3 regions of the Oceanicaulis sp. UBA2681 genome follow, and region 2 is predicted to be linked to each of the others. Evidence: predicted binding sites of a transcription regulator. Region 2 holds the regulator's gene; each other region holds the start of a gene.

Region 1 (10,032 bases), on a different contig from region 2:
ATCAAGGATTTCGCCCGCGCCTCGCTGCGCTATGGCCTCGATCGCGGCTGGCCGGTGTATCTGTCCACCAAGAACACCATCATGAAAGCCTATGACGGCCGCTTCAAAGATATCTTCCAGGCCGTCTTTGATTCCGAGTTCAAGGCGGATTTCGACGCCAAGGGCATCACCTACGAGCACCGTCTGATCGACGACATGGTCGCGGCGGCCATGAAATGGTCGGGTGGTTTCGTCTGGGCCTGTAAGAACTATGACGGCGACGTGCAGTCCGACACCGTGGCGCAGGGCTTCGGCTCGCTGGGCCTGATGACGTCTGTGCTGATGACCCCGGATGGGAAAACCGTCGAAGCCGAAGCGGCGCACGGCACCGTGACCCGTCACTATCGCCAGCACCAGCGCGGCGAGAAGACCTCGACGAACTCCATCGCCTCGATCTTCGCCTGGACCCGCGGCCTGAAATATCGCGGCAAGATGGACGGCAATGAGCTGGTGGTTCAGTTCGCAGAAGATCTCGAGCAGACCATCATTGGCACCGTGGAAGCCGGCTACATGACCAAGGACCTGGCGCTTCTGGTCGGCGACCAGCAGGGCTGGCTGTCCACCGAAGGCTTCCTGGACACCGTGGCCGAGCGCTTCGCCGAAGTGATGAAAGACAAGGTGTAAGCCTCAGCGCTGATACGTTGAACGAAAAAGGCCGGGCGCTTCGCCCGGCCTTTTTTTGCGTCCCGGTTCGGTCAAACCGCGTCCGATGCGTAGACATCCTCGCGTTCCGCCGCCAGACGGTCGCGGACGATGTCGGCGGATAGCCCCAGGTCTTCGAGCGCCCGGCCCGCCAGCTGCAGCGCGGCTTCCGCAGTTTCCAGCGTCACATGGCTGGCGCCGGCCGCGGCCAGTTCCACCGCATGACGGCGGTCGCGCCCGCGCGCAATGATCAAAGCGTCAGGCCGAAGATTGCGCGCCGCCCGGACCATGTCAGACGCTTTCTGCGCGTCGTCCACGGTGACCACGAACATGTCCGCGCGTGCGGCGCCCGCCCGCTCCAGAAATTCGGCGCGGCCCGCATCCCCATAAAACACCGGCCAGCCTTCCTCACGGCCTTTGGCGACCTTCTCCGCGTTCATGTCGAGCGCGATCATGGTGACGTTCTCGGTCTCCAGCACGCGCGCCATGGTGCGGCCCACACGACCGAAGCCGGCGATGATCACATGGCCTTCCAGATCAACCAGGTCAGAGGGCAGCTCGGTCTGTCCCACGCTTTCATCGTTCCGGGTCGCGAGCTTGCGGCCAATCGCAGCCAGGGCCGGCGTGAGCAACATGGACAGCCCGGCGATGGCCGCGACCATCGTGGCGGTTTCAGCAGGGATGACATCGCCCGCATTGGCGGTGGCGAGAATGACAAACGCAAACTCACCCGCCGGCGCCAGCAAAAAGGCCGCTTCCAGCGACAGTCGGTGATCCCCGGCGAACAGGCGACACGCCAGATAGACCAGCAGCCCCTTCACGATAAGCATGCCGACAAGCCCGGCCAGCACCAGCCCGACATTCTGCCACACGGCGCCCAGGTCGAGCCCCATGCCGACCGTCATAAAGAAGACGCCCAGCAACAGGCCCTTGAAGGGCTCAAGGTCGATCTCGGCCTGATGTTTGAACTCGGTCTCCCCCAGCATCAAACCGGCCAGAAACGCGCCCAGCGCCAGCGACAACCCGGCGCCTGCGGTCAGCATGGAGGCGCCGACCACCACCGCCAGCGTCAAGGCCATCAGAAGGTCGCGTCCGCCCGCTTTCGCCACCAGACGAAACACCGGGCGCAGCACCAGACGGCCCAGCAACAAGATCCACGCCAGCGCCAACACGCCCTGAAACAGGGCGCTGAGCAGAGCAGCGCCGAGATCAGCGCCGGAATCGCGCGTGAGAAAGCCCACAAGGATCAGGATGGGGGCCACCAGAATGTCCTGCATCAACAGAACCGACAACGAGGCGCGCCCCACAGGCGCAGCAGTGCGGCGTTCCTCGGCCATGATCTGCATCACGATGGCGGTGGAGGACAAAGCCAGCGCCAGGCCGATCACCAGCGCCGTCGGGGCGGTCTGACCAATGATAAAACAGGCTACGCCCAGCACAGCCGCACTGCCGAACGCCTGCAGCCCGCCGGCGCCAAACACGGCGCGGCGCAATTGCCAGAGACGCTGGAAGGACAATTCCAGACCCAACAGGAACAGCAGGAACAAGACGCCCAGCTCGGCGAAGGGTTTGGCGGCTTCGGGTTCTGAAATCGTCACCCATTCCAGCACCGCAAAACGTTCGGCGAGACCGCCAAGCGCGAACGGGCCGAGCGCCAGTCCGGCGATCAGAAAGCCAAGCACGGAGCTGAGCTTGAACAGGCGAAAGAGCGGGACCACGACGCCCGCGGCGATCAGGAAGACCACCGCATCCTTCAGCCAGATTTCATAGCCATGCCCGTGTTCCATCACTCACCCCCGTTCGCCTGATTGGTCGTCAGGTTAACCTTAAACGGGAAAGTCCAGACGGTTTATGAACGAGGCGTACAAAATGGTGCGGCGAAACCGCCTCGTTTACACTCAGACGCTGACGGGGCCGCCATCGCGCTTCAAGGTCACGAAGACTTCCGAGGCGACGCGCCAGTCATCGCCATCCAGACGCCATTTGGCGAAATACCGGCCCGAATAGCGCACTTCAAACCCCTGGGCGGACCATTGGCCTTTCCAGCGTCCAGTCTCCGCCGCCAGCAGGCCATCCTCGCCCACATCAATACGCATGGGCGTGCGCACATAGCTGACATCGGGCGCCTGATTGATGATGGACCGCCAGGCGGCAAGCTGCGCCTCGCGCCCCGCCATAAGCTCGGCGTCATCACCGGGCACGAGCGTGCACTCTTCGCACAGCGCCAGCGCGATTCCGTCAAAGTCACGCGCAGACAAGGCCGCGTTGAACGCGGCGCGGGCGGCGGCGATCTGTTTCGCCACCGCCTTGTCGCCGGTCATCTGAATATCCGCGCCCGGTTTGGCTCGCTTGACCATCAGCCCGCCAGCGCCGTGCGGATCGCGGCGATCGCATCCTCGGCCTTGGCGCCGTCAGGTCCGCCCGCCTGAGCAAAATCGGGACGGCCGCCGCCGCCCTTGCCGCCCACGGCGCCCACTGCGGCGCGCACCAGATCCACCGCGCTCATCGCGCCGACCAGGTCATCGGTCAGGCCCACGGCGAGCGCCGCCTTGCCCTCATTGACGCCGACAAACGCCGCGACGCCCGAGCCCATCTGCTTGCGCGCTTCATCCACCAGGCCGCGCAGATCCTTGCCGCCGACGCCCTCGACCACGCGGGCGATCAGCTTCACGCCATTGATCTCTTCCGGACCGGCCGGCGCTGCAGCGCCGCCCCCGCCCATGGCGAGCTGCTTCTTGGCTTCAGCGAGCTGACGCTCCAGCGTCTTGCGTTCGGCCTGGAGCGCAGCGACCCGGTCCACCAGCTCATGGGTCGGCACTTTCAGCGACAAGGCTGCGACCTTGGCCTTGTTGGCTTCGGTTTCCAGCCATTGGCGCGCCGCCTCGCCGGTCAGGGCCTCCAAACGGCGCACGCCCGAACTGACCGAGCTTTCGCCCACGATCTTGAACAGGGCGATATCACCGGTGCGGTCCACATGGATGCCGCCGCAAAGCTCGACCGAATAGGCCTTGTCGTCGTCTTTCAGAGAGTCGCCCATGGCGAGCACGCGAACGGTGTCGCCATACTTCTCGCCAAACAAGGCCAGCGCGCCCGCCTCAATCGCTTTCTCCGGCGTCATTTCGGCGATCTTCGCGTCGGCGTTCTGACGGATCACGGCATTGACCTGCGCTTCGATGGCGGCGGTCTCCGCTTCGCTCAGCGCCTTGGCGTGGGCGAAGTCGAACCGCAACCGGTCCGGTCCCACATATGACCCTTTCTGGGTCACATGCGGTCCCAACACGTCTCGCAAAGCGGCGTGCAGAAGGTGGGTGGCGGAGTGATTGGCGCGGACTTTCGTGCGGCGTTCAGCGTCCACCTTCAGGGCCGCCGTATCGCCCAGCTTGATCGCGCCATGCTCCAGCACGCCGATATGAGCGTAAATCTCGCCTGCGCGTTTTTGCACGTCGGTGACGGTGAACACGGCGCCATTGTCAAACGTGATGACGCCCGCATCCCCGATCTGACCGCCGCCCTCAGCGTAAAACGGCGTGGATTTGAAGATCAGCTCGGCGCCTGCGCCCTCAGCCAGCTCAGACTGCTCCGCCCCGTCCGCGACGATCGCAGTCAATTCAGACTGGCCGTCATGGTTCTGATACCCGGTGAACTGCGTCGCGCCCAGACGATCGCGAACCGCGAACCAGAGCGCCTCCGGCGCGGCCTGGCCCGACCCGCTCCAGCTGGCGCGCGCATCAGAGCGCTGACGCTCCATGGCGGCGTCAAACCCGGCCTGATCCACGCTCAGCCCCCGCGTGCGCAGGGCGTCTTCGGTCAGGTCCAGCGGGAAGCCGTAAGTGTCGTACAGCTTGAACGCGGTTTCCCCTGGCAGGGCATCGCCCTCTTTAAGGTCAGCCGTCGCCTCTTCCAGAAGCGTCAGGCCGCGGCCCAGCGTGCGCTGAAAGCGTTCTTCCTCGCCGCGCAATGTCTCCTCAATCGCCGGCAGAGCGCGCGGCAATTCGGGGAAGGCTTCGCCCATCTCGTCAGACAGGGTTTTCGCAAGACCGAACAGCACCGGCTCATTGGCGCCCAGAAGGTGCGCATGGCGCATGGCGCGGCGCATGATCCGGCGCAGCACATAGCCCCGGCCTTCATTGGACGGCGTCACGCCATCCGCGATCAGGAAGGAGGTGGAGCGTAAATGGTCTGCAATGACGCGGTGGCTCGCCAGCGCATCACCCTCAGCCTTCACCTTCAACGCCTCTTCAGAGGCGTTGATCAGGGTCTTGAACAGGTCCACATCATAATTGTTGTGCACGCCCTGCAGCACTGCTGCGATGCGCTCGAGCCCCATGCCGGTGTCGATGGAGGGCTTGGGCAGGTTGATGCGTTCGCCGCCCGCCTGCTGCTCATATTGCATGAACACCAGGTTCCAGATCTCGATAAAGCGGTCGCCATCCTCTTCCGGCGTGCCGGGAGGGCCGCCCCAGATCTCCGGGCCGTGATCAAAGAAGATCTCCGAGCACGGACCGCACGGGCCGGTGTCGCCCATGGACCAGAAATTGTCCGAGGTGGAGATGCGGATGATCTTTTCGTCGGGCAGGCCAGCGATCTTTCGCCAAAGCGCCGCCGCTTCTTCATCTTCGGAATAGACCGTGACTAGGAGCTTGTCCTTGGGCAGGCCGAATTCCTTGGTGACCATGGTCCAGGCGAACTCGATCGCCTGTTCCTTGAAATAGTCGCCGAAGGAAAAATTCCCCAGCATCTCAAAGAAGGTGTGGTGGCGCGCCGTATACCCGACATTATCGAGGTCATTGTGCTTGCCGCCCGCGCGCACGCATTTCTGCGAACTGGTGGCGCGCACATAATCGCGCTTTTCTGCGCCCGTGAAGACGTTCTTGAACGGCACCATGCCGGCGTTCACAAACAATAAGGTCGGGTCGTCCTGCGGCACGAGCGGCGCGGACTGAACGATCTCATGGCCTTCTTTGCCGAAGAAATCGAGAAACTGGCGGCGGATATCGCGCAAGGCGGTCATGTATGCACTCCGGGCGCTGGCGCGCGGCGTTGAGAGGACGGTCGCCCGCTCATGCGGCGGCCTTTGGGTGTCGGTTCACCCCCATATACGAACGGGCGCCCGGCAAAGCCAAGCGCCCGTTGTAGATTCATCACCGTTTTGGCGGTGAAGGATGCGGTTCGTCCCCCTCGGAACTAGCCTGTAGCCTCGTCGTCCAGGTCATCATCCTCGCCGGGACCGACCAGCAATTCCTCGGCGATCAGACCGGCGTTCTTGCGCACCTGGGCTTCGATCTTGTCGGCGATCGCGGGATGGTCGAGCAGGAACTGGCGCGCATTCTCGCGGCCCTGCCCGATCCGTTCGGAGTCGTGGGAATACCAGGAGCCCGATTTTTCGATGATATTGCCCTTCACCCCCAGATCGAGCAGTTCGCCGGTCTTGGAGATGCCTTCGCCATAGAGGATATCGAACTCCACCTCGCGGAAGGGCGGCGCCACCTTGTTCTTGACCACTTTGACGCGGGTCTGGTTGCCGATCACTTCATCGCGATTTTTCAGCGCGCCGATGCGGCGGATATCCAGCCGAACGGTGGAGTAGAATTTCAGCGCATTACCGCCGGTCGTGGTTTCGGGGCTGCCGAACATCACGCCGATCTTCATGCGGATCTGGTTGATGAAGATCACCAGGCATTTCGATTTGGAGATGGAGCCGGTCAGCTTGCGCAGCGCCTGGCTCATCAAACGGGCCTGAAGACCGGGCAGCGAGTCGCCCATATCGCCTTCAAGCTCCGCCCGCGGGGTCAAGGCCGCCACGGAGTCGATCACCAGAACGTCAATGGCGCCCGAGCGCACCAGCGTATCGGCGATTTCAAGCGCCTGCTCGCCAGTGTCAGGCTGGGAGACCAGAAGCTCGCCCACATCCACGCCCAGCTTGCGGGCATAGACCGGGTCGAGCGCATGCTCGGCGTCCACAAAGGCCGCGACGCCGCCGCTTTTCTGCGCTTCCGCCACCGTGTGCAGCGCCAGCGTGGTTTTACCGGAGCTTTCCGGGCCGTAGATCTCGACGATTCGGCCTTTCGGCAGGCCGCCCACGCCCAGCGCGATATCCAGGCCCAGAGAGCCGGTGGAGATCGCCTGAATATCCTGGTCAGGCTTGGAGCCCAGCTTCATCACCGAGCCTTTGCCGAAGGCGCGATCAATTTGAGTCAGGGCCGCTTCAAGCGCTTTTTGTTTGTCCATGTCGCCGTCTTTCACCACGCGCAGATTTGACTGTGCCATCAGGTCGGCCCTCCTTATTTCACGCCCGACCGAGTCGGGCAATGAAGGTGACCGTACTTATTTTGTTCCCGGAACACAAGCGGAACATTTGGCGTGTGCGTCGCCCTTGCGACAGCTGAGCGCAATCAGCCGCTTAGCATAAAGACTAGGCGCGCTGACGCGCCGCCAGCTCCTGCTTCACGCGCTCCGCCAGCTGCTGGATGTCGAAGGGTTTGGGCAGGAAGGAGATCTCGAGATCATCAGAGAGGGTGTCGGAAAACTCTTCCTTGGCGTAGCCCGAAATGAAGACGATTCGCGCACTGCCCAGCAGATGCCGCGCCTCCTTGAGCAAGCCGGGACCGTCGAGCCCCGGCATGACCACGTCTGAAATCAGAAGATCAAAGCTTTCCGGCTCGTTCTCCAGAATTTCGAGCGCTTCCTCACCATCACACGCTTCCACCACCTCATAGCCGCGGCGCACCAGCGTCTTGGCGGCGATGGCGCGCACCGCGTCTTCATCCTCGACAAACAGGATGCGGCCGCGTCCGGCGAGATCAGAGGGTTCAGGCTCGGCGGTCTTGGCCGCTTCCTCTCGCGCAAGCTCGGTTTCCTCTTCCTCGCTCGGCACATGGCCGGGCAGATAGATATGGAAGGTCGTGCCCTTGCCCACTTCGGAATCCACAAACAGGAAGCCGCCCGACTGTTTGACCACGCCATAGACCGTCGCCAGCCCCAGCCCGGTGCCCTGTCCGGCCTCCTTGGTGGTGAAGAACGGCTCGAAGATCTTCTTCAGCGTCGCCTCGTCCATGCCCGTGCCCGTATCGGACACATGGATCGCCGCCCAGTCGCCATCCTTGGGATTGGGCGCCCCGGCGCGCGCCACATCATCAGAAGAGACCGCTTCGGTGACGATGGTCAGAACCCCGCCGCCCTGAGACTTCATCGCATCACGGGCGTTGGTGGCGAGGTTCACCAGAATATTGTCGATCTGATTGCGGTCCGCCCGCACCAGCGGCAGATCGCGGCCATGCTTGATATCGAGCCGTACGGTTTCTTCCAGAATCTGGCCCAGCATGATCGAGCAATCAGACAAGACGTCCGAGACGTCAAACACCGTATTGCGGAAGGTCTGCTTGCGCGAGAACGCGAGAAGCTTGCGCACCAGGCCGGCCTGGCGCGTGACGGTGGAATTGATCTGCTGCAAGTCCTGATAGGAGGGATCGCCCACCGGGTGCCGGTTCAGAAGCTCGCCCACATTCAGCCGGATCGCGGTGAGCATATTGTTGAAATCATGAGCCACGCCGCTCGCGAGCTGGCCGACCGCCTGCATCTTGCCTGCCTGGGCGACCTGTTGCTCCAGCGCTTTCCACGACGACACGTCCACCACATAGGCGACGCGCTTGCCGTCACGTGAGGGCGACAGGAAAACCTGCACGGCGCGCTCGCCGTCTTCGCCCGCTTTCAGGCGCACTTCGCTTGGCTCGCCACGCCCGGCCAGGGCCGAACCCAGTACATTGTCGATCCGGCCGTCATCGCCAAAATCAAACAGGTCTTCAAACTTCGCGCCCGGCACGGCGCCGCCGCCCGACAGCTTGAGCAAGGCCGGGTTGGCGTCCTCGATTACGGCCAGCGCCGGATCGGCGTCGTCCAGGCGCGCCACGCCGAACGGGGCGGTCGCGAACATTTCATCAAACGAGCCGCCAGCGAGCGAGCTGGCGCCCGAAGACGCTTCGCGCGGCTCAGCCGCGGCCACGGCGGGAGGCGCGCCTGTGGCGGAGAGTTCATAAACCACCGCGCGCGCCTTGGCGGGGCGCTCATCGCTCCAGCTGACGCAGATGACGACCGGGCTTTCCTCGCCGTCCACTTGCTTCAGGCGGGCGTCGAGGCGGATCACGCCGTCCGCGCCCCGCGACTGGGCGAACGCCTGCGCGGTGTCGCCTGTGGTGATGTCTTGCAGTTTGAGGGCCGCGTCCTCGCTGACCCCGATCCAGCTGCGCAAAGTGGCGTTGGCGGCCAGCACCCGCCCCTCGGCATCGGCGGAGAACAAGCCGACGGGCGCATGATCGGTCCAGTCCGGCGCCTCGTCAGCATCCAAAGAGGCGTCATCGCGAAGCTCGGAAAAGCGCCACAGAGTCGCGCCGTCTTCCAGCGCAGACACATCCGCGCTGTAAACCACGCTTTCGCCCCCGCCCAAGGGGATGCGGCCGACAACTTCACGGGCTGTTTCGCCTGCGCTCGCAGCCCGGTTGAGACGATAAACCGCCCCCGCGCCGGCCCCGCTGAACAAGCGTTCAGGGGCTGCGGGCGTCCCGCCGTCTTTCACACCGATCAGGGTGTCGGCCAGTTTGACATAAGCCGGATTCGCCCAGGCCACCCGGCCTTGCGCATCCGTGATCAGAACCGGATCAGGCCAGAGCCCCATGGCGGTCGCCGCAGCGCCGCTCGCACGCTTGCGCTCGCCGCCTTCAAGCAAGGAGCGCCCAGCCGTTTCGCCCGCCGCCAGCGCATACATCAAGAGCAACGCGACCGACGCGATGCCGGATAACAAGATGACGCCGTTCCATCCCGCGCCCGCGCCTGCGAAAATCGCCACAGCCGCAGCGGCCAGCGCGCCCAGGCTCGCCACCCAGAAGATCAGCCGGGTCAGGGGCCTGGTCAGCGCCCCCTCGCCTGTAGCCGCCTTGGCGGCTGGCGAAGGCGGCGGAGGGGCGACGGGGTCAGCCTCAGCGGCGGCGCGTTGGGCGGAAAGCGGGAGGTCTGACATGACAGGCTCCGGTTGGTGCAGGCCGACACGCCGGATGACGCTACGGCTGGTCCATGATTCGAACACGCAGTCTCACAGGTTAAAGTTAACCATATTTCAGCGAGACGGTATGAAATCGTCTTTTCGGCGCCGCGATCAGAACTTCGGCGCCTTGCCCGCCAGCGTCAGAACATAACCGATCACCTTGGCCACGGCCGTGAAGTGTTCAGGCGGGATCACTTCCTCAAGCTCGACGCTGGCGAACAATCCGCGCGCCAGCGGCGGGTCCTCGACGATGGGGATGTTGTGCTCCTTGGCCAGCTCCCGGATGCGCAGGGCGACGTCGTCGGCGCCCTTGGCCA
Region 2 (10,032 bases):
CCGCTTGCGCTGCGGAAGCCGCTTGAGAGCGCGGATGGGTCAGCGAATCCACGAAAAGCATGGAGCGCGGCAGATCGCTGGCAGAAAACATGGCGTCCATGGCGCGTCTGTCAGACGTCAGGCGGCTGCCCATATGATTGTTGAATCCCACAGCGCCCGGAACACGCGAAAACGCCCAGCCAATGCGCGAGGCCATCTCGGACGGGCTCTGAAATTCGGTCAGGGCGTACGGGCCGGGATCTTCCACGCCCACCGGCTCCATCGGCAGGTGCACGAAAACCTCTCGCCCCGCCGCGCCCGCTTCACGGGCGAGCGCGGACGCCGCCTCGGCATAGGGCAGAATAGACAAGGTGACAGGCGCATCCAGCGCGATCAATCGCCGGGCCGCCACGACATCCAGCCCCACATCGTCAATGATGACCGCCAGTTGCGGCCGCCCTGAAGTCAGAGGCGGCGTCAAAAGCGCCGGCTCAACAGGCTCGGAGGTGAGGGCTGAAGTCTCAACCACTGAAGGCTTGGGCGCGGCGCCGATCCTGTTCGCCGCCTCCACGCGGATCACGCCGGGCCAGGACGAGGCGAGCTGGCGGGAGTCGAGGTCAGCAGGCGCCGCGACGGCGCGCGCTTCGGCCTCGCTGCTATTGGCGCCCAGATTATAAGCAAGCGCCGCCACCAGCATGAAACCGGCGGCCAGGGCAGAGCCCAGATGCGGCGCATAGGAAGCAGTACGGATCATCCGTGCCTATTTACAGCGAGTCGCGGTTGGCGGCGCGTGTCGCCTTGCTTAAGTTCCACATCAGTTTTCACGGATGCGGCGAGCCCTCCATGCTGTTGATCATCGACAATTATGACAGCTTCACCTTCAACCTGGTTCATTATGTCCAGGAGCTGGGCGCGCCGACCCGCGTCATCCGCAATGATGCGATGAGCGCAGAGGACGCCCTGGCCCTCAACCCTCAAGGCGTTCTGATCAGCCCCGGCCCCTGTGATCCGGATCGAGCGGGTATCTGCCTGGACCTGATCCGGAACGCCCCGGAGGACCTGCCGATCTTTGGCGTCTGCCTCGGCTTTCAGTCGATCGGTCAGGTGTTTGGCGGCAAGGTCATTCAGGCCAAGGCGATCATGCATGGCAAGACCAGCCCGATCCGCCATGACGGCACAGGCGTGTTCGAGGCCCTGCCCTCGCCCTATCAGGCCACGCGCTATCACTCGCTGGCGGTGGATCTGCCCGATGGGACTGAGCTGGTCGCCAATGCGCACACCGAAGACGACGAGATCATGGGGTTGATGCACAAGACCCGCCCCATTCACGGCGTTCAGTTTCACCCTGAATCCATCGCGTCCGAGCATGGTCACGCGCTGATCGGCAATTTCCTGCGTCTTGCGGGTCTGACCACAGAGCAAGCGGCATGAGCCGCATGCGTCCCGCCATTCAGGCCCTCGCCCTGGGCCAGGAACCCGATGAGACTGCGCTTGCGGACGCGTTTGACGCGCTGATGGAGGGTCAGGCCGACCCTGTAGAGGTTGGCGGGTTTCTGTTGGCGTTGACCGCCTTGGGGGAAAGCCCGCAAGCGCTGATGGTCGGCGCCAAGGCCATGCGCGCCCGCATGACGCCGGTCAATGCGCCCGCCGCCGCCATCGACACCTGCGGCACCGGCGGCGACGCCCGCGGCACCTGGAACATCTCGACCGCCGCCGCCCTCGTGGCCGCTGGCGCAGGCGCCGTCGTCGCCAAACATGGCAACAAGGCCGCCTCCTCCAAATCGGGCTCTGCGGAAGTGCTGGAAAGCCTGGGCGTAAATCTGTTCGCCCGCCCTGATCAGGTGGAAGCCGCACTGGGTCAGGCGCGCGTGGGCTTTTTGTTCGCCCAGGCTCACCACGGCGCGGTGCGTCATGTGGGGCCGGCGCGCAAGACGCTGGGCGTGCGGACGATTTTCAACCTGCTGGGTCCGCTATCAAACCCCGCCGGCGCGAAACGTCAGCTCCTGGGCGTGTTTGACCGCAAATGGCTGGTTCCCATGGCCGAAGCCCTGCGCGGCTTGGGCGCGGACGCCGCCATGATCGTGTATGGCGAAGACGGGCTCGATGAAATCACCACCACCGGCGTCAGCTTTGTCGCCGAACTGACGCCGGACGGCGAGATCCGTGAATACGAGATCACGCCTGAGGATGCAGGGCTGCGCCGCGCCGCGCTGGATGATCTGAAAGGCGGCGAACCTGAAGAGAACGCGCAGGCGATCCGAGACCTCCTGAAGGGCGCGCAAGGCCCCTATCGCGATATTGTCCTGATCAACGCCGCCGCCGCGCTGAAGCTCGCAGGCTTGGCTGAAGACCTGAAGACCGGCGCGGAACTGGCTGGGGCCGCAATTGATGACGGCCGCGCGCAAGCTGCGCTCGACGCCCTTGTCAGAGCCAGCAACGCCTAAGCGCTTAAACCTTGAAGAGAACACGCCCGATGAGCGACGTCCTGAACCGAATTGAAGCCTACAAGCGCGCCGATATCGCCGAGCGCAAGGCCGCGCTCCCGTATGAAGCGGTCTGCGAGCGCGCCCAGCAGGCGAGCCCGGTCCGCGGTTTCAAGGCGGCGTTGGAGCGCGATGCGACCGAGCATGGGCTAAGCCTGATCGCGGAAGTGAAGAAAGCCAGCCCGTCCAAGGGCCTGATCCGCGAAGACTTCAACCCGCCCATACTCGCCAAAGCCTATGAAGACGGGGGCGCAAGCTGCCTGTCTGTTCTGACCGACGCGCCCAGCTTTCAGGGCCATGATGACTATCTGGTCGCGGCGCGCGCGGCGGTGTCTTTGCCGGTCCTGCGCAAGGATTTTCTCTACGACCCCTGGCAAGTCGCCGAATCACGCGCGCTGGGCGCGGATTGCATCCTGGTGATTCTCGCCAGCGTTGATGATTCCCTCGCCGCCGCGCTGATCGAGGAAGCGTTCAAATGGGATATGGATGCGTTGGTCGAAGTGCATGACGCCGCCGAAATGAAACGCGCTCTGGCCCTCCCCAGCCCGCTTGTGGGGGTGAACAACCGCAATCTGCGCACCTTCGAAACCTCACTGGAAACCTTTGAAACTCTTGCCCCTATGGTGGGTGATGACAGGCTTCTGGTGGCGGAAAGCGGCATCTTCACCCGTGACGACGCTGTCAGATTGCAGCACGCTGGCGCCAAGTCTCTGCTGGTCGGTGAAAGCCTGATGCGGCAGGACGATGTCACCGCCGCGACGCGCACCCTTATGGGGCTCTAAACGCGTCGCAGCTTCACTTGACGTTAAGACGGAACATGCATAGAACACTTTTAGTAAGTTTCTATTTTGTTCCAAGAGGCGACCATGCTGACCAAAAAGCAGCACGAGCTTTTGCTCTACATCAACAAGCGTCTGTCTGAAGACGGCGTGTCGCCTTCCTTTGACGAAATGAAAGAAGCGCTCAACCTCGCCTCCAAGTCCGGCGTGCATCGACTGGTCAGCGCTCTGGAAGAACGCGGATTCATCCGTCGGCTGGCCCACCGGGCGCGCGCTCTGGAAGTGCTGAAGCTGCCGCAAACCGGCGCTCCCGCGTCAGCGCCTGCCTCCAATGTGGTGAAAGCGCCCTTCGGCGCCCCCGCTCACGAAGAAAGCATTCAGGGCGTGGACGTGCCGGTTCTGGGCCGAATCGCGGCCGGCGTGCCGATTGAGGCGATCCAGCATGAAACCGACCGCTTGCCCGTTCCGGCGAACATGATTTCCGGCGGCGAGCATTTCGCGCTGGAAGTGCATGGCGATTCCATGATCGACGCCGGTATTCTCGACGGCGATCTGGTGGTGATCAAACGCGGCGACACCGCCAATAGCGGCGACATCGTTGTCGCCCTCGTCCATGACGAAGAAGCCACGCTGAAAAAGCTGCGCAAAAAGGGCGGCTCCATCGCTCTGGAAGCGGCGAACCCGGCCTATGAAACCCGCATTTTCGGCCCGAACGAGGTCAAGGTGCAGGGGCGTCTGGTCGGCTTGATCCGGCGCTATCACTAGGCGCGCTGATTTGCGCGGTTTAGTATTGCCGTTCGGGGCTTTGCCCGATCAGGACAGCACAGACCATGACAGATCAGACCGCGCTCAGCTTTGACCTTTATTGGTCGTTTCGAAGCCCCTACAGCTATATCGCAGCACAGCGCCTGCTGGCCCTGCGCGATCAATACGGCTTCACGGTCAATGTCCGTATTGTGCGCCCATTGGCGGTGCGCAGCCCTGAGTTCTTCGAAGAACGCGATTCGCGCTGGATCCATTATGTGCTCATTGATGTGGCGCGCGAGGCGGAACGCCTGGGCCTCCCCATCAGCGCGCCTTCGCCCGATCCGATCGCTCAGGATCTAGGCACACTGAAGATCGCCCCTGAGCAGCCGCGCATCACCTATCTCAACCGACTGGGCGTTCTGGCCACGCAAACCGGCGACGGGCTAGCGTATATCGCCGCCGCCAGCCGGCGCATCTGGGGCGGCGCAAGCGCAGGCTATGAAACACCCTGGACCGATGACGGCGCGCTGGATGAAGCCGCTCACAAGGCTGGACTGGACCCGGACTGGCTGAATGCGGAAGCGGACGCCCAATCCGACCAGATTGACGCCCAGATCCTCGAAAACGAAGCCAATCAGGATGCGGCGGGTCATTGGGGCGTGCCGCTGATGGTGTTTAACGGCGAACCTTTCTTTGGTCAGGACCGCATCGACGCCCTGCTCTGGCGCATGTCTCAATCCGGGCTCAAGCTTCAATAAGCTAGCTGCCCTGCGCGCCGCCCCATAAACGGCCCTGCCGGGCCTGCTCGGCGCCGCGCATGCGGACCACCCGGCCGTCATGCACCCAGAACTCCAGCCCGCCGAGTTCGGCGCGCGCCGGGTCATCTAACAGCAAGGCTGCACAACGGCGCTTACGCCAGGCGGAGACGACCCCGTCAAAGACGATCAGATCCGCCTGGTCGCAATCATCCTCCAGCGCCTCGGGATTATCCGTGACGGCGAGCAGCAAGCCTTCCGCGGTGCGCCCCGTGCATCCCAGAGAGTCGCAGGCCAGCGCCGCACGTTCCGGGCGATAGCTCGCTCCGGTGCGTTGCAGGAAGACGCGCGCATCAAACCGTCCCCGCCTGCGGTCACTGACGGTGAAGGCGTCTCCCGCCCCCTCAAATCGCGCCAGCACCACCCCGCCATCGGTGATCATCATCTGGGGCGGCGCCTGAACGATGAACAGCGCCAGGGCGGCGCAGACCAGCACCCCGCCGCCCAGCCGCATCCACCCCAGCCCGATCACCAGACACGCAAAACCCAAACCATAGAGCGCCAGCAGCGCGGGATCGGCGGCGTTAGCGCCCACCACGGCCCCTTCAAGCGTTGACGCCCAATACGCCACATCCAGAACCCGGCGCAGCCCTTGGTCCATGATCCAGAGAAACGGGCCTTCCAGCCCAATCACCGAAAACAGGAGCGCCGCGCCGCCCGCCGGCATCACCCAGAACGTAAAAAGCGGCATGGCCGCCAGATTGGCCAAAAGCCCATATGCGGCCATGCGCTGGAAATGAAACACAGCAAACGCACCGGTCGCGGACCCCGCGATCAGGGATGTGGCGCTCAACCCGGCTATCGCGTCCTTGATCTTGGCGAGGAGCGAGGTTGAGCCGCCGCCCTCGGGACGCCAGCGACGATAAACGTCAAAGCTGGCGATCAACGCCGCAACAGCGGCGAAGCTCATCTGAAACCCCGGTTCGATGACGCTTTCAGGCGTGATGAGGATGATGAAAATGGCGGCCAGCGCCAAAGACCGCATGGAAAAGGCCTGCCGGTCGCACAAGACGCCGACCAGCACCACGAACGCCATGATATAGGCGCGCTGGGTGGACACCGCAGCGCCTGACACCACCAGATAGAGGCTCGCCGCGACCAACGCGCCCAGGGCTGCGGGCTTTCGCGGATCATTCCCGCGCGCCCAAGGCTCCCATGCGGCGAAGATCAGGCGGATCAGCCAATAAGCGCCGCCGGCGAACAAGGCCATGTGCAGCCCGGAAATCGCCAGAATATGGCCCAGACCCGACAGGCGCAGGGCCTCTGCGTCCTCAAAGGACACTCGCGCCCGCTCCCCGGTCAGCAAGGCCGCCGCCACGGCGCCGGTGCGCGACCCGGCCCCCGCCTGCAATCGCTCAGACAAGCGCCAGCGAAACCGCGCCAGATCCAGAATTCGCGGTCTGGGCGCGGCGATCTCGGCGGGCTCCAGATCGGAGATCGCGTATCCCGTCAAACCGATCTGATCAAACCAGGCCGCTCGGCCCGGGTCATACCCACCTGCGGCCACGGGCGCTGACGGCCGCGACAGGCGGGCGCGCACTTGGATGGCGTCGCCGGGTTCAAAAGCGCCCAGCCCCGCCCGGACCCGCACGCGTACAGGCGGGGTCTCGGCGTGTTCCAGCTCATGGACCCGGATCAACAGGCGCGCACGCCCATCCAGTCGCTCCACGCGTTCGATCCAGCCCGTCACTTGCGCGCTGCGTTCGCTGACAAAGCGCTCCAGCGGCGGCGGCGCCAACGCATGGCTGCGATGCCCCGCGAGAACAAAGCCCAGACAGATGCAGCCAAGAAGAACCCAGACATACAGCGTGCTGACATCACGGCGCACGCTCCAGCCCAGCCCACAAAGCGCGGTGATAATTACGCCTGTCAGGACCGGAACTCCTCCCGGTTCAACCGGCCAGGAGAAGTAAGCCGCCGATCCCACCGCAAGCGCAACCGGCGCCCATAAGATCAGCCGGTACGGATCAGGTGCATTCACCGTCAACGGGGCGCCCAGCCCGGCGAGCATCGCCTGGCGCAGGGTGGGACTTTCCCCTGTGGGTGGAAACTTGTAAGACTTCACACCTTCATTTTGGCGTGAACATCAGGCTGAGGCTATGACGGATGCGGTTTGGCGTGCTAAAGAGCACGACCCTTCGCACTGCAGCATGAATTCGCAATTGCAAGATCATATGAAAATCATCACCCGGTTCGCGCCGTCCCCGACTGGCTACCTGCATATTGGCGGCGCTCGCACCGCGTTGTTCAACGCGCTGTTTGCGCGGGCGAATGGCGGCGAATTCAAGCTGCGCATTGAAGACACCGATCGCGCCCGCTCAACTGACGAGACGGTTCAGGCGATCGTGGACGGCCTGAGCTGGCTGGGCCTGGAGTGGGATGGCGAGACCGTCTCCCAATTCGCCCGCGCGGACCGCCACCGTGAAATTGTGGACGCGCTGATCGAAAAAGGCGCTGCATTCCGGTGCTATTGCACGGCGGAAGAAACAGAGGCCCTGCGCGAACAGGCCTTCGCTGAAGGCCGGGCGCTGCGTTCGCCCTGGCGCGACCGCGCCCTGTCCGAAGCGCCTGCAGACGCGCCTTTCGTGGTGCGCTTTCGCGCCTCGGACACCGACACGGTGATCGAGGATGCGGTTCAGGGACAGGTACGCTGGGGCGCCAAGGAATTTGACGATCTCGTGCTTCTGCGCGGTGACGGCAATCCCACCTATAATCTCGCCGTCGTGGTCGATGATCATGATATGGGCGTCACCCACATCATTCGCGGCGATGACCACCTGGTGAACGCTGGCCGACAGGCCCAGATCTATAATGCGTTGGGCTGGGACATTCCGGTCTTCGCCCACATCCCGCTGATCCACGGCCCGGACGGCAAGAAACTGTCCAAGCGCCATGGCGCGCTGGGCGTGGAAGCGTATCGCGACATGGGCTATTTGCCCGAGGGCCTGCGCAATTATCTGCTGCGGCTCGGCTGGTCCAAAGGGGACCAGGAATACTTCACCGACGCTGAAATGGTTGGAGCCTTTGACCTCAAAGGCCTCGGCAAAGCCCCGGCGCGGCTGGATTTCGACAAGATGTCCAGCGTCAACGCCTGGCATATGAAGCGCGCCGAAGATGCGCGTTTGACCGATCTGTTGTGGGATCGCCTTGAAGGCCGCAAAGATGTGCGGCTGGATGATCAGGCGAAAGTCTGGGTGTCTTCAGCGATGAAAGTGCTGAAAGAACGGGCGGCCACCCTCGCAGAACTGGAAGATCAGACCTATTTCCTCATCCGTCCGCGCCCGATCGAGTTGACGGGCAAAGCCGCAAAGGCGCTCAAGGATGACGCCAAGGCGCTTTTATCGCGCCTTGCAGAGGTTTTACGGGTTACGCCAGATTGGACCGAGGCGGCTTTGGGCGAGGTGCTTAACGCTTTCGCAGAGGCTGAAGACGTTGGATTTGGCAAGGTGGGCCAGCCGCTCCGAGCGGCTCTCACCGGTGGCGCGCCAGCGCCGGATATGAGTTTCGTACTGGCGGTTCTGGGACGCGATGAAGTTCTGGATCGGCTCAATGACGTGATGGACTAGGTCGCGCCCCTTCACAGGCCGCGTTCATCATGACCCATAGAAAAGGGGTTGGAGATATGGAAAACAAGATTCAACCGAAAGGTTCCGCACAGCTGTCGATTAATGGCGAGACTTATGACCTGCCTGTGTATGGCGGCTCCATCGGTCCGGACGTCATCGACATTCGTGCGCTTTATAAAAATGCGGGTGTTTTCACCTTTGACCCCGGTTTCACGTCCACCGCGTCATGCGAAAGCCAGATCACCTATATCGACGGCGATGAAGGCACGCTTTTGTATCGCGGCTATCCGATCGATCAGCTGGCCGACAACGCCAGCTTCATCGAAGTCGCCTACCTGCTGCAAAACGGTGAACTGCCGAACGCCAAGGAACTCGAAGAGTTCGATTGGACGATCCGTCGCCACACCATGCTGCACGACCAGTTTGACCAGTTCTTCCGCGGCTTCCGTCGTGACGCGCACCCGATGGCGATCATGGTCGGCACTGTGGGCGCGCTGTCCGCGTTCTATCACGACTCTACGGACGTCAATGATCCGAAGGCCCGCCTGATCGCGAGCCATCGCATGATCGCGAAAATGCCGACCATCGCGGCGCGGGCGTACAAGTATCACATCGGCCAGCCCTTTGTGACTCCGCAGAACGATCTCGATTACGCGTCCAACTTCCTGCAGATGTGCTTTGCGGTTCCGGCGGAGAAATACGAAGTCTCCCCGACCCTGGCGCGCGCCATGGACAAGATCTTCACCCTGCACGCCGATCACGAGCAGAACGCGTCGACTTCGACCGTGCGTCTCGCCGGCTCTTCGGGCGCCAACCCGTTCGCCTGCATCGCGGCCGGCATCGCCTCGCTGTGGGGCCCGGCGCATGGCGGCGCCAATGAAGCGGCGCTCAACATGCTGGCGGAAATCGGTTCGGTGGAGAACATCCCCGAATACGTCGCCAAGGCAAAAGACAAGAACGATCCGTTCCGCCTGATGGGCTTTGGCCACCGCGTGTACAAGAACTACGATCCGCGCGCCAAAGTGATGCGCGAAACCTGCCACGCCGTGCTCGACGAGCTGGGCGTGCGCAATGATCCGCTTCTGGCCGTCGCCATGGAGCTGGAGAAGATCGCGCTGGAAGATCCGTACTTCGTCGAGAAGAAGCTCTATCCGAACATCGACTTCTATTCGGGCATCACCCTGAAAGCCATGGGCTTCCCGACCGAGATGTTCACCGTGCTGTTCGCCCTGGCCCGCACTGTCGGCTGGATCGCGCAATGGTCGGAAATGATCGAGGATCCGAGCCAGAAAATCGGCCGTCCGCGCCAGGCCTTCACCGGCGCGACCGCCCGCGACTTCGTCGGCATCGACAAACGCTAATCGGCTTATAAGTAGATTACAAAAAAGACCGGCGAAGCAGTAGCTTCGCCGGTTTTCTTTTGTCAGCACACTAGCCTTTCAGCGAGCCGAATCCATCTCGTGAAAACAAGTCATCGAGCCCAACTCCCAGCGTCTCAGACAGCCTTAGCGCAACTTCGATGGTGGGATTGAACTGGCCCCGCTCGATGGCCCCGATCGTCTGGGGGTGGACCTGAACCCGGTTCGCCAGCTCCTGCCGGGACAAGCCGCGATCCACGCGATAGGTCTTCACCCGGTTCTGGAAGGCGACGGGATCAGCCATC
Region 3 (10,032 bases), on a different contig from region 2:
ACGGCCACCGAGCGGTTTATCGCGGATGTGGCCGATGTCCGCTCGCCTAGAAAGACACTGGCCGCCAATACGATCACAAGTCCAAGCCCGGCAATCCCTGCGATGAGCCAAGAGGGAGGGAGCCGGCGAAAAGGTGAGTCAGCCAAGGGCGTTGCGGTCTGGGTTGCGATTGCTGCACGCGATTCACGTTGCTCTGGCATTGAGAGGTCTGCGCCGGTTGTGGGCGATGGTTCGGGCAGTGACCTTTTCGCCTGCACATCTGCGATGAAACGATAGCCCCGACCATGTTCGGTTTTGACCCATAAGGGGCGTCTGGCGCTATCGTTGAGGGCTCTTCTCAGATCGCGCACAGCCGTTGTCAGCACCGCATCGGAGACAGCGCGACCTTCCCATACAAGTTCGATCAACCTGTCTTTGGCCAGAAGCTGCATGGGGTGCCGCATAAGCGTGTGCAACAGGGTGAAACTGCGCCCGCCGAGTTCAATCGGCTTGCCATCCAGCAGAACCCTGGACCCGACCGGATCAAGGGACAGCCGTCCGCCTGCCAGAAGCAGCGGCGCAGCGTTCGCCTCTGCGTCAGTTGCATCCTTATGTGTCGTGTCGGTCAACGCCGCGCCCCCTGAAGTCAGCATGTTCGGCGATTGTAGTCAGAGTGCAGGGCGATGCACGGTTTTTGCTCCTCAGAATTAGAAAAAAATCTCAATTAAAATAGCACCTTATAATTTTTCAGGACTGGCGCATATCACGCTCAGGATTTGTGGCGTGGCTCAGACCAGTCTCGCTCTCGTCATCTGGACAGGCCGCGCTCTCGCCGGCTCAACAAACGCAGGAGAGTACCGAATGATCTCTGTCAGAACCCTTGTCGCCGCCGCTGTCACGGCTGTTGTGATCTGCGCCCCCTCAAACGCCCAGACATTCAACTTTGAGTATGATCGCTGGATGCTGTCATCACCGGAAGGACGCGAAATGGTCCTGGACCGGCTCGCAAACCAGGTCGAGCGCTATTGCAATGTCCATGACGCTCGCGGGCTGCTGGATGTGCGGATCGCCCGCGATTGCCAGGCGCGCACCACGGCGCAAGCGCTTCAGCAAATGAATGATCCGCGCGTTGTCGCCCTGCATCAGGAGCGGGTGCGCCGTCAGAACGTCATCGAGCGGACCTAGATCCGGGTGCGGTTCCAGCGCGTCCGGTTCTCCCCGCGCGCGCTGTGTGGGCTGCGCCTTCTCCTCTTCAAAGACCCACCCTTAGGTCAGAGAAGGCGCGGCCCACTTTCGGCTTTTGCAGGGCCTGTCCGATCCCGCCCGGACCGAAGCAAGGTCAAGCCAGACATGAATTGCGGCCCGTCTTCTGGCGGGCCGTTTCATGCGCAGCTGCGGGAACAAAAGCTTATGCTGCAGCGCCCAATCGCGATTGACTCATATCCGTCAAACGCTAGGTTTGCGCGTCGGTGCAGACCCGCCGTGAGGCGCGCTGCAGCGGGGATACATGAGGTCACTTGCGGGAGAGACCGGCCGAAGACGCCGGCGCCGAAGGCGCAACCGCCCCGGAAACGCTCAGGCTAACGGACCGCAAGCCTAAGACCTAACGCTGGAAAGCGGGCGCTGACGTTCAGACGCCCCACCGAAGGAGCAATGCGCGCGCCTGTTTTTGAAGGCGCGACGCGGGAATCTCTCAGGTCATCAAGACAGCGGGGGCGATTCGGAGCCGGCATGAGCCGCGCGACGCACGCAACCCGCATGCTTGAGGCCAGACATGACCGACACGCTCAACCGCACGCCGCTTTATGATCTTCACGTCGAACTGGGCGCCAAAATGGTCCCGTTCGCCGGCTATGAGATGCCCGTCCAGTATGACGGCGTCATGGCCGAGCATAATCATACGCGCGAGGCTGCGGGCCTGTTTGACGTCTCCCATATGGGTCAGGCGCGGCTGATCGGCGATGAAAGCGCGCTTGAGAAGCTGATTACGGCGGACCTTGCGGCGCTGCCGCAGGGCGAACAGAAATACACGCTGCTCCTGAACCCTGAAGGCGGGGTCAAGGACGACCTGATGGTCTCCCGCCCCGATGATGAAGGGCTGTTCCTGGTGGTGAACGCCGCCTGCAAGCGCTCTGACTTTGATTACATCATCGAGGCGACCAAAGGCGTCGCCGAGCTGGTCGAGCTTGATGGCCGCGCGCTTCTGGCGCTGCAGGGCCCGCAGGCGGGCGCCGTGATGGCCGACCTTTGCCCGGACGCGGCGAAGATGGTGTTCATGCAGGCGGGCTGGTTTGAAATCGACGGCCTGCGCCTGATGATTTCGCGCTCGGGCTATACCGGCGAGGACGGGTTTGAAATCTCCGTCGCCAACGAACACGCCAGCGATTTCGCCCGCAAGCTTCTGAGTGATGAGCGGGTCAAGCCGATCGGTCTGGGCGCGCGCGATTCCCTGCGTCTGGAAGCCGGTCTGTGCCTGTACGGCCATGACATGGATGAGACGACTTCGCCCATCGAGGCCGGTCTGATCTGGGCGGTGGCCAAATCGCGTCGCGAGCGCGCCGATTTCCCCGGCGCTGCGCGCATCCTGAAAGACATCGCCGAAAAGCCCGCGAAAAAGCGCGTGGGTCTGGCGCTGAAAGACCGCGCCCCGGCGCGTGAAGGCACCGAGATCGCCGTGAATGGCGAGATTGTCGGCGTCGTCACTTCGGGCGGATTTGGTCCGACTGTCGGCGCTCCCATCGCGATGGGCTTTGTGCGCACCGATCTGTCGGCGCCCGGCACGCAGGTTGATTTGATGGTGCGCGGCAAGGCGCGCCCGGCTGAAGTGGTGAAAACGCCCTTCGCGCCGCATCGTTTTTATCGCGGTTGATCCCGCACGATTTCGCTCTGGAGGAGACGTCTGATGAGCACCCGATTTACCAAAGACCATGAATGGATCCGTGTTGACGGCGAAGAGGGCGTTGTGGGCATCACCGCCTACGCCGCCGAACAGCTGGGCGATGTGGTGTTTGTCGAGCTGCCCGAAGTGGGCAAGACCGTCTCGGCGGGCGATGAGCTGGCCGTTGTGGAAAGCGTGAAAGCCGCGTCTGAAGTCTATGCGCCGGTGTCGGGCGAGATCATCGCCGTCAACGAGCTGCTGGAAGGCGAGCCCGCCAAGGTCAACGAAGCGCCGGACGGCGAAGGCTGGTTCGTGAAGATCAAGCTGTCTGACAAGAGCCAGCTCGACGCCATGATGGATGACGCGGCCTACGCCGAACACATCAGTTAAGCCTCGACGCCGGACGGCGTCGATCTACATGCAGCGACTAGACCGGCGGCTCGACTTCAGAGCCGTCCGACCTGCTTTATGAAGGAAGGTGGATCGCCATGCGCTATCTCCCGCTGACCGACGCTGACCGGGCCGAGATGCTCGATACGATCGGTGTGGATTCTGTCGACGCCCTGTTTGAGGACGTGCCCCAGAAGGTGCGCCTGGACGGGCCGGTGGACCTGCCGCTCCACAAGAGCGAGATGGAGGTCGAGCGCCTTCTGACGAAGATGTCGCGCAAGAACGTCGCCGCGTCTGAAGCGCCGTTCTTTGTGGGGGCGGGCGCATACAAGCACCATATTCCCGCCAGCGTGGATCATTTGATCCAGCGCTCGGAATACCTCACCAGCTATACGCCCTATCAGCCGGAAATCAGCCAGGGCACGCTGCAGACCCTGTTTGAGTTCCAGACCCAGGTCGCGCTCCTGACCGGCATGGAAGTGGCGAACGCCTCAATGTATGACGGCTCGACCGCCTGCGGTGAAGCCGTGCTGATGGCGTGCCGGATCACCAAGCGCTCCAAGGCGATCCTCAGCGGCAATCTGCATCCTCACTACGCCGCCGCGACCCATACGCTGGCCAAATACATGGATATCGAAATCCGCGATGATGCGGCCAAGCCCGGCGGGCTGGACGATATCGCCGCCGATATCCCCGATGATGTGGCGTGCGTCGTGGTGCAGAACCCGGACGTGTTCGGCCAGGTCCATGATCTGGAACCCATCGCCAAGGCCGCCCACGAGAAAGGCGCGCTGCTGATCGCGGTGTTCACCGAGGCTGTGTCGCTGGGCCTGATGAAAACGCCCGGCGCCATGGGCGCGGACATCGTGGTCGGCGAAGGCCAGTCCATCGGCGTCGGCCTGCAGTTCGGCGGCCCGCATGTGGGCCTGTTCGCTTGCCGCGGCGATCGCAATTTCATCCGCAACCTGCCCGGCCGTCTGGCGGGGGAGACTGTGGATGCGGACGGACGCCGGGGCTTTGTGCTGACGCTGTCCACGCGCGAACAGCATATCCGCCGCGACAAGGCGACCTCCAACATCTGCACGAACTCCGGCCTGATGACGCTGGCCTGGACGATCCACATGTCGCTGCTGGGCGATACCGGACTACGCACCATGGCTCAGCTGAGCCATGAGAAAGCGTGCGAGCTGGCCGACCGTCTGAGCGCGATTTCAGGCGTGGAGCTGGTCACCGACGCCTTCTTCAACGAGTTCACCCTGCGTCTGCCGAAAAAAGCGGCGGACGTGGTGGAGGCGCTGGCGGACAAAGGCGTTCTGGGCGGGGTTCCCGCCAGCCGGCTGTATCCGGGCGAAGGCTATGACGATCTGCTGATCGTTGCGGCCACTGAAACCAACACCGAAAGCGATCTCGACGCATTCGAAGCGGCTCTGAAAGAGGTGCTGTAATCATGGCGATGAATACTCAAGGCCGTCCGTCCCGTCCGCTGCACACGCCTGATCCGGGCGCATACGAGGACACGTTCTCAGGCTCCAAAGGGCTTGATCAGGCGGAACCGCTGATTTTTGAGCGGCAGACCTATGACAAGACCGGCGTCGATTTCGAGGCCCCCAAGGGCAAGCCGTCACGTCTGGGCGCGCTGGAGCGCAAGGGCGATCTGGGGCTTCCGGGTCTTAGCGAGCCTGAAGCCATGCGCCATTATGTGCGCCTGAGCCGGAAGAATTACGCCATTGATATCGGGCTCTACCCGCTGGGCTCGTGCACGATGAAGCACAATCCGCGTTTGAACGAGAAGCTGGCGCGCCTGCCGGGCTTCTCCGACATTCACCCGCTGCAGCCGCAATCCACGGTTCAGGGCGCGTTCGAGCTGATCGGCGAGCTGGCCCATTGGCTGATGACGCTGACCAACATGCCCACCGTCGCCATGAGCCCGAAAGCGGGCGCCCATGGCGAGCTGTGCGGCATGATGGCGATCCGCGCGGCGCTCGACGCCCGCGGCGAGAGCCATCGCCGGCGCGTGCTGGTGCCTGAGAGCGCGCACGGCACCAACCCGGCCACCGCCGTCCAGTGCGGTTTCCATTGCGACGAGATCCCCGCTGGCCCTGATGGCCGCGTGGATATGGAGGCGTTCAAGGCCAAGCTTGGGGATGACGTGGCGGCGATCATGCTGACCAACCCCAACACCTGCGGCCTGTTTGAGCGCGACATCCGCGAGATCGCCGACCTGATGCACGAGGCGGGCGGGTATTTCTATTGCGACGGCGCCAACTTCAACGCCATTTCCGGCCGGGTGCGCCCGGGCGATCTGGGCGTCGACGCCATGCACTTCAACTTGCACAAGACCTATTCCACGCCCCATGGCGGCGGCGGTCCCGGCTCCGGCCCGACCGTGCTGTCCGAAGCGCTGGCGAAATTCGCGCCGCTGCCCTTCGTCATCAAGGATGGCGACAGCTGGCGCATGGTCGAGGACGAAGCGGACGCCAAGGCCCAGGGCGCTGAGCCGTTCGGCCGCATGGTCGCTTTCCATGGTCAGATGGGCATGTTCACCCGCGCGATGAGCTATATGCTCAGCCATGGCGCGGATGGCCTGAAAATGGCCAGCGAGGATGCCGTGCTGAACGCCAACTATGTGTTGGCGCGCCTGAAAGACGTCATGACGCCGTCCTTTGACGGGCTGTGCATGCACGAAGCGCTGTTTGACGACCGCTTCCTGAAAGACACCGGCGTCACAACGCTCGACTTTGCGAAAGCCATGATCGATGAGGGCTATCACCCCATGACCATGTACTTCCCGCTGGTCGTGCATGGGGCCATGCTGATTGAACCGACCGAGTCTGAATCCAAGGCCAGCGTGGACCGGTTCTGCGACACGCTGGAAGCATTGGCTCACGCTGCGAAAGCGGGTGAAACCGAGCGCTTCACTGCCGCGCCGCGGTTTGCGCCAGCCAAACGTCTGGATGAGACCCGGGCCGCCCGTCAGCCGGTCCTGCGCTGGACGCCGCCCTCTGACGAGGTGCAGGCAGCGGAGTAAGACCGAACTCGATATGAGGGCATTGCGCCACACTGCCCTGAAATCGACATTTCCAGCTGCAAGAATGTGAGAGTCGCCATCCGGTACGGGTTGAACCGGATGGCGGCCGCCTCGACATTAGCGTACGAGGTATGGATTGAGCGTGGAAAACGACAAGGCAGATCCCAAGGTGGCGATGAACGACACCCCCAACGGTTGGGCGCGAAACGGCGTCAATGGCGTGACCAGCGTTCTGTTGGTGGTGTTGCGAGCGATTGCCGTGGCCTTGGCGATCTTCCTGCTGGCGATTTCCATCCCGCTGTTTTTCCTGCCTATTCCGCTTGGTCTGCCGCTGGCCATCATTGGCCTGATCCTGCTGGCGATGACGTCCAAGCGCGCCCACACCTTCATCACCGACTGGCTCAAGCGCCATCCCGGTGTCTGGGAGCGGGTCAAGCACATCTTCGACCGGTTCCATAAGGACTAGGAGAGATGGGCTTTACCGGCTTGCGGCTGGTGAGGTCGCTTGAGGATATCCCACTCTCCCCGACGTCTTCGCCTGACCTCGTCATACGACCTCTCGACTTCCAGCACGAAGCGGCTGCCGCCAGAGCCTTGCTCAATCACGCCTATCGTGGCGGAGAGGGGGAACGTCTGGAGGCCGAGGACTGGCGCCAGTCTGTTCAGAGCGACGCAGAGTTTGATCCTGAGCTATGCCTTGTGGCGATAGACACGGGCTCTGAAAGGCTTGCAGGCGTCATACAGGCGTGGACCACCGGCTTCATCAAGGATCTGGCTGTCGATGATGACTGGCGGACACAAGGCGTTGGCGCGGCCCTGGTGGCCGAGATTGGCGAGCGCTTGGCGGCGAGGGGGCTTGAAGAGATCAGCCTCAAGGTGGTTCCCGGCAATCTGGGCGCGATCGCGTTCTACGAAGCCTTGGGGTTTGAACGCGCCTGAGTGGGCTGCTTCGATACACACCGGATGATTTCAGACACAAAAAAGCCCGCGAGCGTGTCGCGGGCTTTTATTGTTCAATCTGTCGAAGCCAGACCTAGTTCAACTGGTCCTTCAGGGCCGCAGTGTCGGCTTTCAGAAGGGCGTTGCGCTGGGTCTTGTTCAGCTTCTTGGACAAGAGGTGCTGCGCGGCCTCAATCGCCAGATCGGCGGCCAGGGCTTTGACTTCCTTGGCGGCCTGGGCTTCGGCCTGAGCGATGCGCTGTTCCGCCATGGCGGTGCGACGCTCGACGCGCTGGGCGATTTCGCTCTTGGCGTTCTCGCGCAGATATTCAGCTTCCGCCTTGGCCTGCTTGATGATCGCTTCAGCTTCAGCCGCGGCTTCAGTCTGCTTGCGCTCATAAGTGGCCATCAGCTCCTGCGCTTCTTCGCGCAGGCGGCGGGCTTCATCGAGTTCCTTGCGGATCAGGTCCGCGCGGTCATCAAGCGCCTTGCCGATCATTTTCGGCGCGCCCACAAAGATGATCACGACGAAGAACAGGATCAGGCCGACAAACGCCCAGAAGCTGGTGTCAGACAGGAGGTAGTTCATGACTTACTCCTTCACCGCTGCGACGGCATTGGCGGCGTCGTCTTCAGACACCTCAAGGCCGGTCAGGTGCTCGACGGCGACCAGGGCGGCGCCAGCCGCAATGGAGCGCACTTCGCCAAGAGCCGCGTCGCGCGAGGCGCGAATGCGGGTCTCTGACTCGTCCAGCTTGGCGTCCAGCTCGGCGTCCGCCTTGCGGATGGCGTCAGCCACTTCAGCGTCCGCTGAGGCTTTCGCCTCTGCAGCCACCGAATGCGCCTTGGCGCGGGCGTCCGCCAGGGATTTCTCGTAGGCGCGAACGGTCTCGTCAGCCTGCGCTTTCAGTTGCGCGGCGGTGTCGAGATCGTCAGCGATGCGATCGCGGCGTTCTTCAATGGCCCCGCCGATACGAGGCAGGACAAAGCGGCTCAGCAGTACGTACAGGACGAAAAAGCTGATCGCCAGCCAGAACAGCTGCGATGCGAAATAGGTCGGGTCGAAGGGCGGGAACGCGGCTTCCGCTGCGTGTCCGGCGCCTTCGGCGTATTCAGATTGGGACTCCGGCGCCAGCACGGCGGCCTCCCTTGCGCAAAGGCTAAACTAGCCCGAGCTTACCGTAAGCTCGTAGCCTGTAAAACGCTCCAAGCCGGAATGACGCAACGACGGATCGCGCGCCTTCCGGCCGGAACGAGGACTGCTTGGTCGGTGGTCTTAGACCACGAACAGCAGCAGCAGCGCGATGAGCAGCGAGAAGATGCCCAGCGCTTCAGTCACGGCGAAGCCAAAGATCAGGTTACCGAACTGGCCTTGCGCGGCGGATGGGTTGCGCAGGGCGCCAGCCAGGAAGCTGGAGAAGATGTTGCCCACGCCCAGAGCGGCGCCCAGCATGCCGAAGGTGGCCAGGCCAGCGCCAATGTATTTCGCGGCTTCCGCTTCCATGTTGATACTCCTCGTAGGTGGTCGGTGCGGATGGATAGGTAAGGTCTTGTCGAACGCCCTAGTGACCAGGGTGCAATGCGTCCGAAAGGTAGATGCAGGTCAGAACGGCGAACACGTAGGCCTGGAGGAACGCCACCAGGAATTCCAACGCGGTCAACGCCACGACCATGATCAGCGGAGCGACAGCGCCAAGAATGCCCAGCGCACCCACAGATCCCAGCATGATGATAAAGCCGGCGAACACTTTCAGAAGAATGTGTCCCGCCAGCATGTTGGCGAACAGACGAACCCCCAAGGTCACCGGACGTGACAGGAACGAGATGATCTCGATCGGGGTCAGAAGAATGTAAAGCGGCCACGGCACGCCGGACGGGAAGAACAGCGAGAAGAATTTCAGGCCGTGCTTGTAGACGCCATAGCCGATCACGATCGCCATCACCACAAGCGCCAGCGCGAAGGTGACGATGATGTGGGAGGTGAAGGTGAAGCCGTGGAAACCCGGAGCCGGGAAATACGGCAGCATGCCCAGCATGTTGCCCATCAGGATGAAGGCGAACAGGGTGAACACGAAGGGGAAGAATTTCAGACCGGCGTCGCCCGCGGTTGAGCGGATCATGCCGGCGACGAATTCATACAGAAGCTCGGCGACTGATTGGGACCGGCCCGGCACCAGCGCGCGCTTGGACATGGCCAGGGACAAAAGCCCGGCCACCATCACCACGGACACAACCATGAAATAGCTGGAGTTCGTGAATGAGAGATTCCAGCCGCCGATGGAAAAATCGGCGATCGAATGGATCTCGAACTGTTTGATCGGGTTCGTCGCGTCAGCCACACCCGGCCCCTTGTGCTACGGCGCGCGCGCCGCGTTTCTAACTTCAAACCCGTGCGCCGGATGCCTCAGGATGAGGCGTCGTCGCTCTGGTTCATGCTCTGCGCAGCGCGAACTACATTTAAAGTGCCCGCTGCGAAACCCAATAATACACCCGTCAGCAGGCCCCAAGGGGTCCAGTTGAAGAACTGGTCGGTCAAATAACCCAGACCAGCCCCCACGAGAACCCCCCCAGCGAACTCCGTTCCGTAGCGAACGCCCTGACCCCAGCCGGAGGCTTTGGTCTCAGCTTCCTTCACCCGACGCGCCTCAAGCTTGGCGTTCAAACGCCGCTCGAAGTCGTTGGGATCGGGTGCGTTCTGGTTCAGTTCGTCTCGATGAGCCATGATGACAGACGGCTACCAGGAGGTAGTCCCGGTAGGCGCGCGCACCCTATAAGCGGTCCCAGACCCTGTCAAGCAAGGTTGCGGACAAGTTAACGC

Evidence for each region. Region 2 encodes LexA, which represses DNA repair genes until DNA is damaged. Its sites were predicted from a motif close to ATGTTCCNCTTGTGTTCC; they were not measured.
Region 1: recA (recombinase RecA) is a predicted target of LexA. The motif match lies at 7,019-7,036, and genes of this name have one in related genera.
Region 3: gcvT (glycine cleavage system aminomethyltransferase GcvT) is a predicted target of LexA. The motif match lies at 1,565-1,582, and genes of this name have one in related genera.

The regions. Positions count from the first base shown of each region.
Region 1 covers NZ_DEMB01000016.1:190,530-200,561, forward strand. Annotated here, with positions in the region: gene B3M53_RS12230 (NADP-dependent isocitrate dehydrogenase) at 1-663, shown strand, start outside; gene B3M53_RS12235 (cation:proton antiporter) at 735-2,468, opposite strand; gene B3M53_RS12240 (YybH family protein) at 2,580-3,038, opposite strand; gene alaS (alanine--tRNA ligase) at 3,038-5,692, opposite strand; gene recA (recombinase RecA) at 5,866-6,948, opposite strand; gene B3M53_RS12255 (hybrid sensor histidine kinase/response regulator) at 7,094-9,691, opposite strand; gene flhB (flagellar biosynthesis protein FlhB) at 9,827-10,032, opposite strand, start outside.
Region 2 covers NZ_DEMB01000008.1:122,290-132,321, reverse strand. Annotated here, with positions in the region: gene B3M53_RS05810 (divergent polysaccharide deacetylase family protein) at 1-733, opposite strand, end outside; gene B3M53_RS05805 (anthranilate synthase component II) at 823-1,410, shown strand; gene trpD (anthranilate phosphoribosyltransferase) at 1,407-2,423, shown strand; gene trpC (indole-3-glycerol phosphate synthase TrpC) at 2,453-3,244, shown strand; gene lexA (transcriptional repressor LexA) at 3,329-4,006, shown strand; gene B3M53_RS05785 (2-hydroxychromene-2-carboxylate isomerase) at 4,072-4,746, shown strand; gene B3M53_RS05780 (ComEC/Rec2 family competence protein) at 4,748-6,868, opposite strand; gene gltX (glutamate--tRNA ligase) at 6,978-8,369, shown strand; gene gltA (citrate synthase) at 8,426-9,730, shown strand; gene B3M53_RS05765 (helix-turn-helix transcriptional regulator) at 9,801-10,031, opposite strand; gene B3M53_RS05760 (hypothetical protein) at 10,024-10,032, opposite strand, start outside.
Region 3 covers NZ_DEMB01000003.1:254,448-264,479, forward strand. Annotated here, with positions in the region: gene B3M53_RS01940 (FlgO family outer membrane protein) at 1-608, opposite strand, end outside; gene B3M53_RS01945 (UrcA family protein) at 841-1,164, shown strand; glycine riboswitch at 1,490-1,580, shown strand; gene gcvT (glycine cleavage system aminomethyltransferase GcvT) at 1,754-2,848, shown strand; gene gcvH (glycine cleavage system protein GcvH) at 2,882-3,247, shown strand; gene gcvPA (aminomethyl-transferring glycine dehydrogenase subunit GcvPA) at 3,346-4,692, shown strand; gene gcvPB (aminomethyl-transferring glycine dehydrogenase subunit GcvPB) at 4,695-6,275, shown strand; gene B3M53_RS01970 (hypothetical protein) at 6,418-6,741, shown strand; gene B3M53_RS01975 (GNAT family N-acetyltransferase) at 6,747-7,214, shown strand; gene B3M53_RS01980 (F0F1 ATP synthase subunit B) at 7,309-7,803, opposite strand; gene B3M53_RS01985 (F0F1 ATP synthase subunit B') at 7,807-8,352, opposite strand; gene B3M53_RS01990 (F0F1 ATP synthase subunit C) at 8,491-8,718, opposite strand; gene B3M53_RS01995 (F0F1 ATP synthase subunit A) at 8,777-9,553, opposite strand; gene B3M53_RS02000 (AtpZ/AtpI family protein) at 9,619-9,936, opposite strand.